Regions from separate parts of the Providencia xihuensis genome, predicted to be linked through region 2. Evidence: predicted binding sites of a transcription regulator. Region 2 holds the regulator's gene; the other holds the start of a gene.
What was found. Region 2 encodes PurR, which represses purine synthesis genes. Its sites were predicted from a motif close to CANGCAAACGTTTGCNTG; they were not measured.
Positions count from the first base shown of each region.

Region 1: ACE2AL_RS02600 (NCS2 family permease) is a predicted target of PurR. The motif match lies at 3,373-3,390, and genes of this name have one in related genera.

Region 1 is NZ_CP169565.1:601,982-608,817, forward strand. Features, by position in the region: gene ACE2AL_RS02590 (MFS transporter) at 1-1,190, shown strand, start outside; gene ACE2AL_RS02595 (ArnT family glycosyltransferase) at 1,222-2,907, opposite strand; gene ACE2AL_RS02600 (NCS2 family permease) at 3,544-4,890, shown strand; gene ACE2AL_RS02605 (Na+/H+ antiporter) at 5,149-6,798, shown strand.
Region 2 is NZ_CP169565.1:2,682,091-2,688,926, reverse strand. Features, by position in the region: gene punC (purine nucleoside transporter PunC) at 223-1,446, opposite strand; gene punR (DNA-binding transcriptional activator PunR) at 1,570-2,481, shown strand; gene purR (HTH-type transcriptional repressor PurR) at 2,482-3,507, opposite strand; gene sodB (superoxide dismutase [Fe]) at 3,941-4,519, opposite strand; gene ACE2AL_RS12020 (Grx4 family monothiol glutaredoxin) at 5,577-5,921, shown strand; gene rnt (ribonuclease T) at 5,997-6,641, opposite strand; gene gloA (lactoylglutathione lyase) at 6,769-6,836, opposite strand, start outside.

The DNA of each region.
Region 1 (6,836 bases), 2.1 Mb from region 2:
CTGATAATCAGTGTTTACACAATTTTCGACATTCCCCTTCATTTGCTATTTTTACGATTACGACCAGTATTGCCGTTATTGGCATCGTCATTGGGTTAAGTATTCCAATGGTAGCTTTGAGATTAAATAACTATGGTGTGAATGAACTCACCATCGGTATTATTTCCGCTGCGCCAGCTTTAGGGATGTTTTTAATCGCGCCTGTTGTACAGCGTATTGTGCAATGGTCAGGCAAGCGCAAAGCGATGTTAATTGCCACCATTATTTCAGGTATTAGCTTATTACCGCTATTAAGTACGCTACCTCTTTGGTTATTATTTCCTTTACGATTGATAACAGGGCTTGCCAGTGGTGTCATGATTTGCTTAGGCGAAACGTGGATTAACGAATTATCGCCTGAAAACAAACGTGGACGGATCCTCGCGATTTATACCACGGTATTTACTGTGAGCCAGCTACTTGGGCCTTCTTTTATTGCTTATTATGGTGTAGAAGATAAATCCCCTTTGCTTATTTGTACCCTTATCCATTTGATTTCGGTTGTGTTATTTATATTAATGGATCAAAAAGTAGGTGATCGATTGTCCGCTACAGCAGAAAAATCAAATTTTTCTATTATCCAGTTTGTGAAAGTTGCGCCTGGAATTTGTGGGGGAATATTATTTTTCGCCTTTTTTGATGGCACGATTTTATCCATGTTCCCTATCTATGGGATGGGGATGGGACACACAGAAGCGGTGGCTGCACTGATGATTAGCGCGATTTTAGCGGGTGATGCAATCATGCAGCTACCTTTTGGCTGGCTTGCTGACCACATGAATCGGGAGAAACTCTATCGGATCTGTGGTGTTGTAACATTGGCAGCTAGTTTCTTATTACCATTTACCATTACTCAGCCTTATTTAATTTGGGTATTGTTGTTTGTATTGGGAGCAACTGCGGGGGCAATTTATACCATTGCGTTGGTGCAGATTGGCCAATATTTTAAAGGGAATGAGCTGATTATTGCGAATGCGGCAGCAGCGATGTTGTGGGGGATTGGTAACTTATCTGGGCCTCTGCTCGCAGGGGTGGCGACATCAATTTCACCATCAGGCCTACCTATTTTATTGATTTTGTCTGCGGCTATTTTTTTGTGGTTTACCCGAGCGAAATACAGTGCGCAAGTTACTGAGCAAGCGACATATTAATTTTAGCGGGTGAATTAGCACCCGCTTCACTTTATTCTGTGACTTTATAAACGACTAAATTCTCACGGTATTCATCTGGTCGATGGTTGTGCCAAAAAAGTACCATACCTTGTGGGGCAGGCTTCACTTCTTTTGATAATACGATTAACCAGCGGCAGTGCTCTGGTTTTTGGAACTTATCCTGTCGTTGGTGTAGAACTTTTGTGTAGTAATACAACATTGGCGCTTCTGATTCTCCAATATTATCAGAGGCCATACAATCATCAGCTGTATATTGGCCTACTAAATGCTGTTTTAAATCGACAAAAACCCCTTCAAAACCTTTTGTGTAATCAACCCAACCCAAAAATAAGGTTAAGATCATTCCCCAAACAGTACAGAGCCCGAGTACCCAGTTTTTCATCATTTGAAAAGCGGGGGAAAGGTTTGGAATGATTTGGTTACGCAAGAACCAAACCAGTGTAATCAATACCCCGCAGATGAAAGTGATAGTGGAAAAGGGCATTTGATAACTCATGGGGAGCCAACGGCTAAATAATGTTAAGTATTCTTGATGGTGGCCCGTTAATACGATGAAATAGCTGACCCATAGAAATGCGACTAAGAATGACCAAAACACAGCAGAGAAACGTGAAATCCCATTGAGAACTTTTTCAGGAATAGCCAAAAGTGCAGGTGTACCAATAATCGCCATTGGTGCGATAAAAGGAAGAAGGTATAGTGCACGGCCAGAGGCAGAAATTTGCAAAAAGACTATGCCTAAGAGCGGGAATAATGTGAGTAAATAGGTGTTAGAAGTCATTAAGCGTTTGATTGGGTGGCGTAAGAAATAAGCGACTGCCAACAAACCCGATGGTAGAGCAAACAATGAAACGGCTGCAGGGATACGTGTTAAATTTGCTTTTGCACCGAGTTTTTCAACAGAAAAGCCAAAAAAGCGACCGATGTTATTTTCCCAAAACCAAACCATAAATAAATCAGGGTGTTGCTGGTAAAGCATGATTGGCCAAGGGAGGATAGCAATAAGCGCCGCTAATCCAGCCGCAAAACTATAGCACCAAAATTGTTTTGTACGGCATTGAGTTAAAAATACAGGGGCTAATAGCAGACAAATCCACAGGACTCCAGGAATAAAGACACCTTTTGAGAGCATCGTTACCACTGTTCCCACGCAGAGCCAAACCGCTGACATTCCCATTTTTTGTTGTTGGATCAACCCTAATAGCCCATAAAGCCCGATTGTTGCACCTGCTACCAGGGCGACATCAGTAAACATATCATGGCTATGGCGGAGGATCCCTGGCGCGCAAGCATACAGTGCAAATGCAATCCAAATACGGATATCAGTAAAGTCCTTTGCAGTAAAAAAGCGGCGAGCTAAGAACACAAAAAATGAAAAGTTAATGACTGAAAAAAATAAGCTGGCAGTTCGTGCCGCATCATAGAGTGGCATAAACCCTGAAAATAAGTGGGAGGTTAGGGTTGCAACCCAATAATAAAGCGGGGGTTTTTCCATAAAAGGCTCACCCGCATTGGTTGGAACTAACCATTTCCCTGTTTCATACATGGTTTGAATAATACCAAAGCTGTAGTTTTCATCTTGTTTCCATGGACTATGACTATAGATACCAGGGAGTAAATATAGGACAAGGAAACTGATAAAAAGTAGTAAAACACCCCGTTGTAATGTGATGGATGGTGTATTTTTATTTGGCATATTCATTTAAGACTTTAGTTCACGGTGATAAAAATAAAATAATAACTACGGTTAATAGTTTTTTAGCTCATATATAAAAATAATATTTACTCATTGACGGATATTTATATTTTTTGAAAATATTATTCACTAACACATATTTAAACTATTTTACCATGAAATAATAATGAGTTAGCTAACCGTTTTGTAAGCAAATATTCAGTGATTATATCAAAAAAAATAATCTCGCTATATAAACAAAGTCTATATGAAATTGAATTAGCTATTTTTACCTAATGTTATCTTTAATAAATGGTGAAGAATAATAAATATTATTAATAAAGCCGTATTTATCATCGGGTATTTTATTCTATTTTTCGAGGTGGAAAATGAGTTTGATGCAGAGAAAAAACTAAAAACACTTGATCATTTGCCCGTTTTCGAACGATAATTGCTCTCCTCACAATACGCCCTATTCTTATTTTTAAGCCAAACGATTGCGCCATTGTTTTGATTGAGATTTTTCCTCTCGGTCAATAAGGTTTTTAGAAATACGTAATCGTTTACGTCAGCGGGAGTGTGATGAGCCAGTAAGATGGGCATATAAACTTATTGGCTTTTAGCGTGTTCGTTTACCATTAACAGCAGAGGTACACCATGTCAGGCCAACAGGCTTCATCCAACTGCAAATTGGATTCATTTTTTAAGATCACCGCTCGCGGCTCTTCCGTTCGCCGTGAAATCATTGCAGGGCTAACCACATTCTTAGCGATGGTTTATTCTGTTATTGTGGTGCCTGGTATGTTGGGGCAGGCTGGTTTCCCGCCTACTGCAGTGTTCATTGCTACCTGTTTAGTGGCGGGTTTCGGTTCATTATTAATGGGGCTATGGGCGAATTTGCCGATGGCAATAGGTTGTGCCATTTCACTTACCGCATTTACCGCTTTCAGCTTAGTTTTAGGCCAGCAAATTAGTATCCCTGTTGCGTTAGGCGCCGTATTTCTAATGGGGTGCTTGTTTACCATTATTTCTGTAACAGGCATTCGTAGTTGGATTTTACGTAATATGCCAATGGGCATTGCACATGGTACAGGGATTGGTATCGGCCTGTTTTTATTATTGATTGCTGCAAATGGCGTGGGTTTAGTGATTAAAAACCCAAATGCTGGCCTACCTGTGGCTTTAGGTGAATTTACCTCTTTCCCTGTTTTAATGTCATTAGCGGGTCTTGCAGTTATTTTCGGCTTAGAAAAGCGCCGCGTACCAGGTGGCGTGTTATTAGTCATTATTGCGATCTCAATTATTGGTTTAATTTTTGATCCTGCAGTGAAATACCAAGGTTTCTTTAAATTACCGTCATTAGGTGACGATGGTCTTTCTCTTGTTTTTAATATGGATATCATGGGTGCGTTGCAACCAATGGTACTGCCAAGTTTATTGGCGCTAGTCATGACTGCCGTATTTGATGCGACGGGTACAATCCGTGCCGTTGCAGGGCAAGCGAACTTATTAGATAAAGACGGGCAAATTATTGATGGTGGAAAAGCATTAACCGCTGACTCCGTAAGTAGCATTTTTGCGGGGGCGATAGGTGCTTCACCAGCGGCGGTTTACATTGAATCAGCCGCGGGAACAGCTGCTGGTGGGCGTACGGGGTTAACTGCTGTTGTTGTTGGAGTGCTATTCCTACTGATCCTCTTTTTATCGCCATTGTCATACTTAGTGCCGGCTTATGCGACAGCACCAGCACTGATGTACGTTGGTTTGTTAATGTTAAGTAACGTTTCAAAATTAGACTTTGATGACTTTGTTGATTCGATGTCTGGCCTGCTGTGTGCGGTGTTTATCGTCCTGACATGCAATATCGTAACGGGCATTATGCTTGGCTTTGCAGCATTAGTGATCGGTCGCATTTGTGCGGGTGAATGGCGTAAGTTGAATATTGGTACTGTTGTGATTGCTGTGCTTTTGGTGGCGTTTTATGCTGCTGATTTGGCCATTTAAAGGTAATTAAATTAAAAAGGCGGGGGTTGTTACCGCCTTGTAACGCATTATTTCGATTAATCGCAAAGTATAAATTTTTTTCCCATAGGACGGTAGCTAGGGATAGAATAGATATAAGGCGGTGAATCAAGTGGAAGTCCCATTTTTCCACTCGTGACCGCTTGATTGTCATAATCGAGGTCTGGACGGTGCTATCTCTTACTATGCGGCGGCAGGCAATTTTGAGTTCTGGTCGTCTAGTTAATCAGTAAGGGCAACATGGAAATTTTCTTTACTATTCTTATTTTGATTTTAGCTGTCTCTGTGTCAGGGGTTGCTGCTAAAATTCTTCCTATTCGTATTCCACTTCCCCTCATTCAAATAGCCATTGGTGCACTATTAGCTTGGCCACAATTTGGCTTGCATGTCACGTTTGACCCCGAATTGTTTATGGTTTTATTGATTCCGCCTTTACTGTTTGTTGATGGCTGGAAAACACCAACCCGTGAATTTTTCCAAAATGGCCGGGAAATTTTTATTCTCGTGTTGGTTTTGGTATTGGTTACAGTTATAGGTATTGGTTACTTAATTTACTGGTTAATGCCTGGTATTCCACTCATCGCCGCATTTGCCCTAGCTGCGGTACTTTCACCAACGGATGCGGTTGCGCTGTCTTCCATTGTGGGGAAAGGGCGTATTCCTAAACGTATGATGAGTGTCCTAGAAGGTGAGGCATTAATGAATGATGCTTCAGGTCTGGTGGCATTAAAATTCGCAGTTGCCATTGCGATGGGGACAATGGTATTTAGCACATCTGGCGTGACGATTGAATTCTTTAAAGTTGCTGTGGGTGGCTTACTTGCAGGGATTATTGTGACATGGTTGTACAGTAAATCTTTGCGTTTAATGAGCCGCTGGAGTGGTGATGACCCTGCAACACAGATTGTTTTCATGCTATTGCTGCCATTTGCTTCATACATGATTGCAGAACATATTGGGTTTTCTGGCATTTTAGCCGCTGTTGCCGCAGGGATGACTATCACCAAATCTGGCGTGATCCGTAATGCGCCACTCGCAATGCGTTTACGTGCGGATAGTGTTTGGTCAATGTTGGAATTTGTATTTAACGGCCTAGTTTTCATCATGTTAGGGCTACAGTTGCCAGGGATATGGGAAACTTCCGTCATTCAAGCAGATCTCGACCCAAGTGTTGAGACATGGATGTTGTTTGCAGCCGTTGCCATTATTTACTTTGCCTTGTTATTGCTGCGTTTTTGTTGGCTGTGGCTGATGAAAAGGTTTAGCCGTTTGTTCCTAAAGAAAAAACCACTGCAATTTGCTAATTATACCGTGCGTGAGCTGTGGCTGGCTTCTTTTGCGGGGGTGCGTGGGGCGATTACCTTAGCGGGTGTGCTCTCTATTCCGTTGTTTTTAACCGACGGTTCTCCTTTCCCTGCTCGTTACCAACTGGTGTTTATCGCCGCTGGGGTGATTTTGTTCTCCATTTTTGCAGGGGTGATCGCATTACCGTTATTGCTGCGCAATTTCAAAGTGGGTGACAAAGAAGCGGATGCCAACGAAATACGTATGGCGAAGGCTAAAATGGCAGAAGTAGCGATCGTTAGCTTGAATAAAATGGAAGAGCGTTTATCTGCGGACGTGGACGAAAAACTTGATTCAGAAGATATCAGTGAGGTTGCTTCTCGCGTGACAGGTTATCTCAGACGTCGTACGGCAGGGCAAGATGAAATTGAACATAACTTGCAAATTGAAGACCTTGAGCGCCGTTTCCGTTTGACCGCGTTGCGTGCAGAGCGTGGTGAGCTTTATCACTTGCGTGCTACGAAAAAAATCAGCAATGAGACACTACAATCTTTGTTGGTCGATTTAGATTTATTAGAAGCGGTACTGATCGAAAAAGAGCATTAAAACGAAAAACCGAGTATTCTACTCAGCATTCTTTAGTT
Region 2 (6,836 bases):
AATAGCTTTTTTTTAGTGAAATACGCTTTAATTAGGTAAAGGTCGCTAATGGATAATGCGTTAAACCGCATTTTTAAGCAAATATCACCTGCTACGGAATATGACAAAAGCGTAGTCAATGCCTACAGTTAGCTTAAGAATAATATATTTGATTAATGGGGAAGTAATAATGAGAAACTGTACCGCATAGTAGCGGCACAGCGTATAACGAATCTAAAGGAATTAATTTGCTTGGCAATCAACTGGTTTTAACGTTTTTTCATCTTTGACAGCGCAGCGCTGCATAAAATAACCAATCGCCATTGGAATAATGGTAAAGGCCATCACACCCGTTGTTGCAAGAAGTGGGTCAAAAGTTAAAGCGGAAACTAACAAGCTAGCTAAGAAGCATAAGCCAAGTTGTAAAGCGTTTTGTAATGCCGCTGCTTTACCACTTGCTGTAGGGAAGGTATTTAATGCTTTTGAAACAGCTATTGGATACGATGCTCCGTTCATGGCAGCCATAAAGCAAAATGGAATTAAAATCATGGTTAATGATGGTTTAGTATAGATAGCCATGATGAATAATATAGACATGCTAACTGCATAACCAATTAAGAGTAGTGGGAATAAGATTTCAGCACGCACCTTGGCCAAAACAAGGCGACAACCATAGCCACCAACAATGAAAGCAAGTGTTTGGGGGATATAGCTCAATCCAATATCCGCTGGGTTAAAGCCCATATTACGTAGGATAAAGGGGGAGCCAGTTAACCAAGCAAAAAAGCCTGCACTGCAAGAGGCATAGACTAAGACGTTGCCACTAAAAATGGGAGAGCTCAGTAACTTACCAAATGAGATTTTGGTTTGAGGCTGGTTTTCATCTTCGTGTTTTTTTACAGAAATATTTTTGAGGAAAAATGTCGGTAAGAGTAATAAAACACCGACAGCCATTAAGATTAAAAAGATAGCTTCCCAAGTTTGGTGTTCAAGCACCCATGCACCTAATAACGGCGCAAGCGCAGGGGAGAGCGCGACTAATGGCATGATAGATGCGAAAACTTTTTGTGTGCTTGCTTCATCATAACGGTCGATAACAAGGGCTTGCCATAAAACGGCGGCGGAGCACACACCAACGGCTTGTAAAAAACGCAAGGTTAATAATTGTGTTGCTGTCGTGGCCCAAAAAATCGCTAAACTGCTCACAATAAAGATAGTAAGACCAACGATGAGCACAGGCTTGCGGCCAAGTTTATCTGAAAGTGGGCCCCAAAGTAGCTGAGCAAACGCGAAGCCTGCTAAAAAGATACTGAGAGAAGCACTGATAGCCCCTTCTGTTGTGCGCAAAGAGGTCTGCATTGCACCAAAAGCAGGCAGGTACATATCAATGGCTAAAAACCCCAACATGCTTAATCCTGCAAGGTACAGCATAAATCCAGGGGAATTTTTTTTCACAGTCGTCGTCATAATGATTTACTTATCTGATATTTAAAAAAATGTTAACGGTGATGACATTGTATAGGCTATTTTTTTGTCTTGTGAAACGGTAATATTTGGATCTTGCTATCAAAATATTTGAAAGGAGAGACTATGTGGTCAGCTCATGCACTTGAAGTAATTGATGCCGTTGCAAGAACGGGGAGTTTCAGTGGTGCCGCAGATGAGTTACACCGCGTACCTTCAGCAATCAGCTATACCGTCAAACAAGTTGAAGAATGGTTAGCCGTTCCCTTGTTTGAACGTCGACACCGGGACGTCATTTTAACCGAAGCAGGGCTGATTTTTATTAAAGAAAGCCGTTCTGTTATCAAAAAAATGACAGAGACACGTCATCAATGCCAACAAGCGGCTAATGGTTGGCGTGGGCAGTTCAGCATTGCAGTTGACTGCATCGTTAAACCACAGCGGACTGAGCAACTTATTCTCGATTTTTATCGCCATTTCCCTGACATTGAATTGTATATACACCCAGAAGTATTTAATGGTGTTTGGGATGCCTTAGCGGATGGCCGCGTGGATGTGGCGATTGGTGCCACCCGAGCTTCACCGATTGGCGAACGTTACAGCTTTCGTGATATGGGGTTTATGTCGTGGATGTGTGTCGCAAGCCCTGAACATCCATTAGCAAAAATAGAACATAGCCTAACAGACGATGAAATGCGTGCATATCCAAGTTTGTGCTTAGAAGATACTTCTCGAAGTTTACCTAAACGAGATACTTGGGCGCTGGATAACCAACGGCGTTTAGTGGTTCCCTATTGGGAAAATGGCTTAGCTTGTTTGACAAATGGCCTTTGTGTGGGGATGGTGCCCGAACATCGAGCAGCTCCTTTATGCGCAGAAGGTAAACTGGTGGAATTGACATTAGCACAGCCATTTCCACCCAGCCCATGTTGTTTAACATGGGTAGAAAAAAACACCTCTCCCGCACTGAGCTGGTTATTAGATTATCTTGGCGATAATGAAACGCTCAACGCAGAATGGTTATCAACATCATATTGATTATCGACGATAGTCAATAAATGGTCCATCAGCAACTGAACGACGCTCAACAAGACGAGGATGAACTTCGATAGTTTGAGCGTCTTCGCGCTTATTCACTATACGGTCTAATAACATAGCGAACGCCATTTGCCCTAAACGCTCTTTAGGTTGGTGGATAGTAGTCAATGCAGGCGTAAAATAGCGCGCATTGCGCACATTGTCGTAACCGATGATTGAGATATCCTGTGGAACGCGCAAGCCCATTTCATCTGCCGCACAAATCGCCCCCATTGCCATGATATCACCACCACAGAAAACGGCGGTAGGGCGCTGTTTATGGCTCAAAATCTGCATCATCGCTTTATAGCCAGACTCAGGTTCAAAATCCCCTTGGACAATCCATTCGTCTTTTAAGGTCACTTTGGCTTCTTCCATTGCTTTTTGGAAGCCAGTCAGACGCCCAATCCCAGTATTCCGCTCAAGGGAGCCTGGGATCACACCAATATCACGATGTCCTCTATCAATGAGATAACGTCCTGCGAGATAGCCCCCATGGAATGAATTATCGATGATGCTATCGGTAAAATCCCCTCTCGATGTGCCCCAATCCATTACCACCATCGGAATATTGCGATAATCTTCGAGCATGCCAATGAGTGTATCAGGATATTCAGAACACATTACCAGCAGGCCATCGACACGTTTTTGTGCAAGCATTTGCAAGTAGGCTTTTTGTTTACCCAAATTATTATGAGAGTTACAGAGGATCAGTGTGTAGCCTTTTTCATAACAGCTGTTTTCAACGGATTCGATAACTTCAGCAAAATAAGGCGCCTCACTCGACGTCGCTAACAAACCAATTGATTTCGTGTGATTCACTTTTAAACTACGGGCAACCGCACTAGGTGAATAATTGAGCGCTTTGATGGCAGCCCAAACCGCAGCCTTGGTGTCATCAGCCACAAAGCGCGTTTTATTAATAACATGGGATACGGTGGTGGTAGAGACGCCAGCGCGTTTCGCCACATCTTTAATCGTTGCCATGGGGGAATAAAACTCCTGACCAACTATAGGTCTCTCTAAGAATTCTAGTTAAAAAATTACCTGCATATTGATGCATAGATCCTTCGCTGGCAATAATTTAGCGATTTGTTGTCGATTTTGTCTGATCTAGCGCAAAAACGAAAGAAATAATTGATGTTATAACATGTGATATAGACACTGGTTTCGCTTTTTTGGATGTGTATACTTAATAACCTTATAGTTTGAGTGGTTATTGTTAATTCAATTTTGTTAGGATGAGAGGAACTCATGGATACAGATGTTAAATATGGATTACTAGCTGCGCTGGGTTCATTAGCAATGATTATTTTTATTGCTGCACATATCTTCTAATTTGTGTTTCATCTTCATTGGGTGAATGCATAAGGGCGAGTTTTAACTCGCCCTTAATCGATCTAGAATAACTGTTTAATAATTAAGCTAAATTTTCTTCTACAAATTTCCAGTTAACTAGTGCCCAGAAATTTTCTAAATATTTAGGGCGTGCATTACGGTAATCAATATAATAAGCGTGTTCCCAAATATCTACTGTTAACACAGGTTTATCATCACCAGAGATTGGTGTTGCTGCGTTAGATGTGTTAACAATAGCTAAATTACCATCGGCTTTTTTCACTAACCAAGTCCAGCCAGCCCCAAAGTTTTTGGTTGCTGCATCCGTAAATTGTGCTTTAAACTCGGCGAAAGAACCAAAGGTTTTATTGATAGCGTCTGCAACTTTCCCCGTTGGTTCGCCACCTGCATTTGGTGCTAAGCAGTGCCAATAGAAGGTATGGTTCCAAACCTGAGCCGCATTGTTAAATACCCCAGCTTCAGAAGTCTTAATGATTTCTTCTAACGATTTACCTTCAAAATTAGTGCCTTTGATTAGGTTGTTTAAGTTAACAACGTAGGTATTGTGGTGCTTACCGTAGTGGTATTCTAAGGTCTCAGCAGAGATATGAGGTTCTAAAGCATCTTTTGCATACGGTAGAGCGGGAAGTTCAAATGACATAACGTACTCCTTGATTGCTTTTGTATCAAAACATATGGGTGTTTGCTCGTAAAGTGAGCTAAGTGTCGTACTTCATTGTTTATCTACAGTTTTGCCAAATGGCCTGTATGATTCTTAATATATTAATAGTAACACGATTAACCCTACAAAGGGTAAATGTAATCGCGTTAATCGCATGTTAACAATAAAATGTTTGAATAATATTTTATTGTTATTGGATTAAGTGATGTGTTCGGTTCTTGCATACAGAGAACATGTAGAAATAATAACGAGCGAGGGGGGTTCTAAAGGACTGTCATCAATGGGGGCAATATTGCAGAGGATTGGCATAATACTTTGAATTTTTAGTATTTATTTGCCAGTGGTTGACATTAGTTCCAGCCAATGAAAGTTCTAATCAAAAAAATGACATTGATGAAAATGATAGTTGTAAGCAAGTAGATAAAAGCCTTGAAGAAAAGAGGGGTTATGTCTGGTTGCACCCGATCTTTAATAATAAAAAATATCATAAATACAAAAAATGGGACGACTATTAGTAAGGTTGTAATGGGATTGCTATGCATAAGATTCATATTTTAGAAAAATATAATTCTATCCTTATTGCAGAGTTGTGCAAGTATGATGAGAGAGCTATGTGGGGCATATCAAGTAGATCTACGTTGCTAAGTATAGTTATACCGTATTTTATTGCTACCCTCACGTTGATTTATTGTTATTTGTTTAGATTAATGCAAAACAATTAGCAAAATATGAAGTTAAACATATTGTTAAAGACATCAAATTGGCAGATAGATCACCGTTAAATATAGACAATATACTCTTAGTGAAAATGATGTTTCGCTATAAAACAAGGTATAGTTTTGTTTGACTTGAATCATAAATAAGTCACAATAGTAGCAAATCAAAGGAGGGGGATTCCCCCTCTTTTTTCATACAATAGCCGTTGACATATTCAAAGCAAAATATCGTATTACGTAGTATATTTTAGGGCTAAAAATCAATTATCTAATTGATAAATAAAAATATACTAATCATGTTTAATGTTAAGGAAGTAAAAATGACAACAATTGAAAGAATTGAGCGCCAAATTAAAGAAAACCCAATTTTATTATACATGAAAGGTTCTCCAAAACTTCCGAGCTGTGGTTTTTCAGCTCAAGCAGTTCAAGCCCTATCTTCATGCGGTGAGCGCTTCGCTTATGTTGATATTTTACAAAACCCAGACATTCGTGCCGAATTGCCAAAATATGCAAATTGGCCGACTTTTCCTCAGTTATGGGTAGATGGCGAGTTAGTTGGAGGTTGTGACATTATTATGGAAATGTTCCAACGTGGTGAGCTGCAATCACTAATCAAAGAAACTGCGGATAAATATCGCCCAGAAGATGACGCTAACGCGTAATCACTGAATAGTAATAAAAAACCGCAGTAGATAAAACAAAAGCTGTTTATCTACTGCGGTTTTTTTATTGTCTGTTTATTTTTCGTCTTCAATAATTGGCCAACCACCAAGTTTCTTGAATTTATTCACAATTTCGCAAAATAAAAGTGCAGTGCGATTCGTATCATACAGTGCACCATGGGCCTGTTTACCATCGAATGGTATTCCTGCACTAACACAAGCTTTCGCTAAGATTGTTTGACCAAATACTAAGCCACTTAATGCTGCGGTATCAAAAGTCGCAAAAGGATGGAATGGGTTGCGTTTTAGCCCCGCACGTTCGGCAGCATTCATGACAAAACTGTGATCGAAATTTGCGTTATGTGCAACAATTATCGCGCGGTTACAATCAGTATTTTTCATTCCTTTACGGATGACTTTAAAAATGGCATGTAGTGCATCATACTCACTAACCGCACCACGCAATGGGTTTGTTGGGTCAATACCAGTAAACGCAAGAGCGGATGGTTCTAAATTGGCACCTTCAAATGGATCAACATGGAAATGCAGTGTTTCATCCATTGAAAGCCAGCCATCTTTGTCCATTTTTAGTGTGATAGCGGCGATTTCAAGTAGACCATCTGTTTTCGCGTTAAACCCACCCGTTTCAACATCAATAACAACAGGGTAGTATCCCCTAAAACGGCTTACTAGGGCATTCGGATTATTTTTTTCAGACATTCGGACTTTCGATTATAAAGTTGCTGATTAGCATATATTATGCCTAAATCAGGAAAAAATGGCAGAGAAACTCAGAAGAAAGTTTAAACGGCTATTGACCGCTTAAACTTAGAAATAGTAAATGCAATTAATGGCCTAAACCTTTACTTGCACTTTTGTTTTCGATCAATTCAATTTTATAGCCATCTGGGTCTT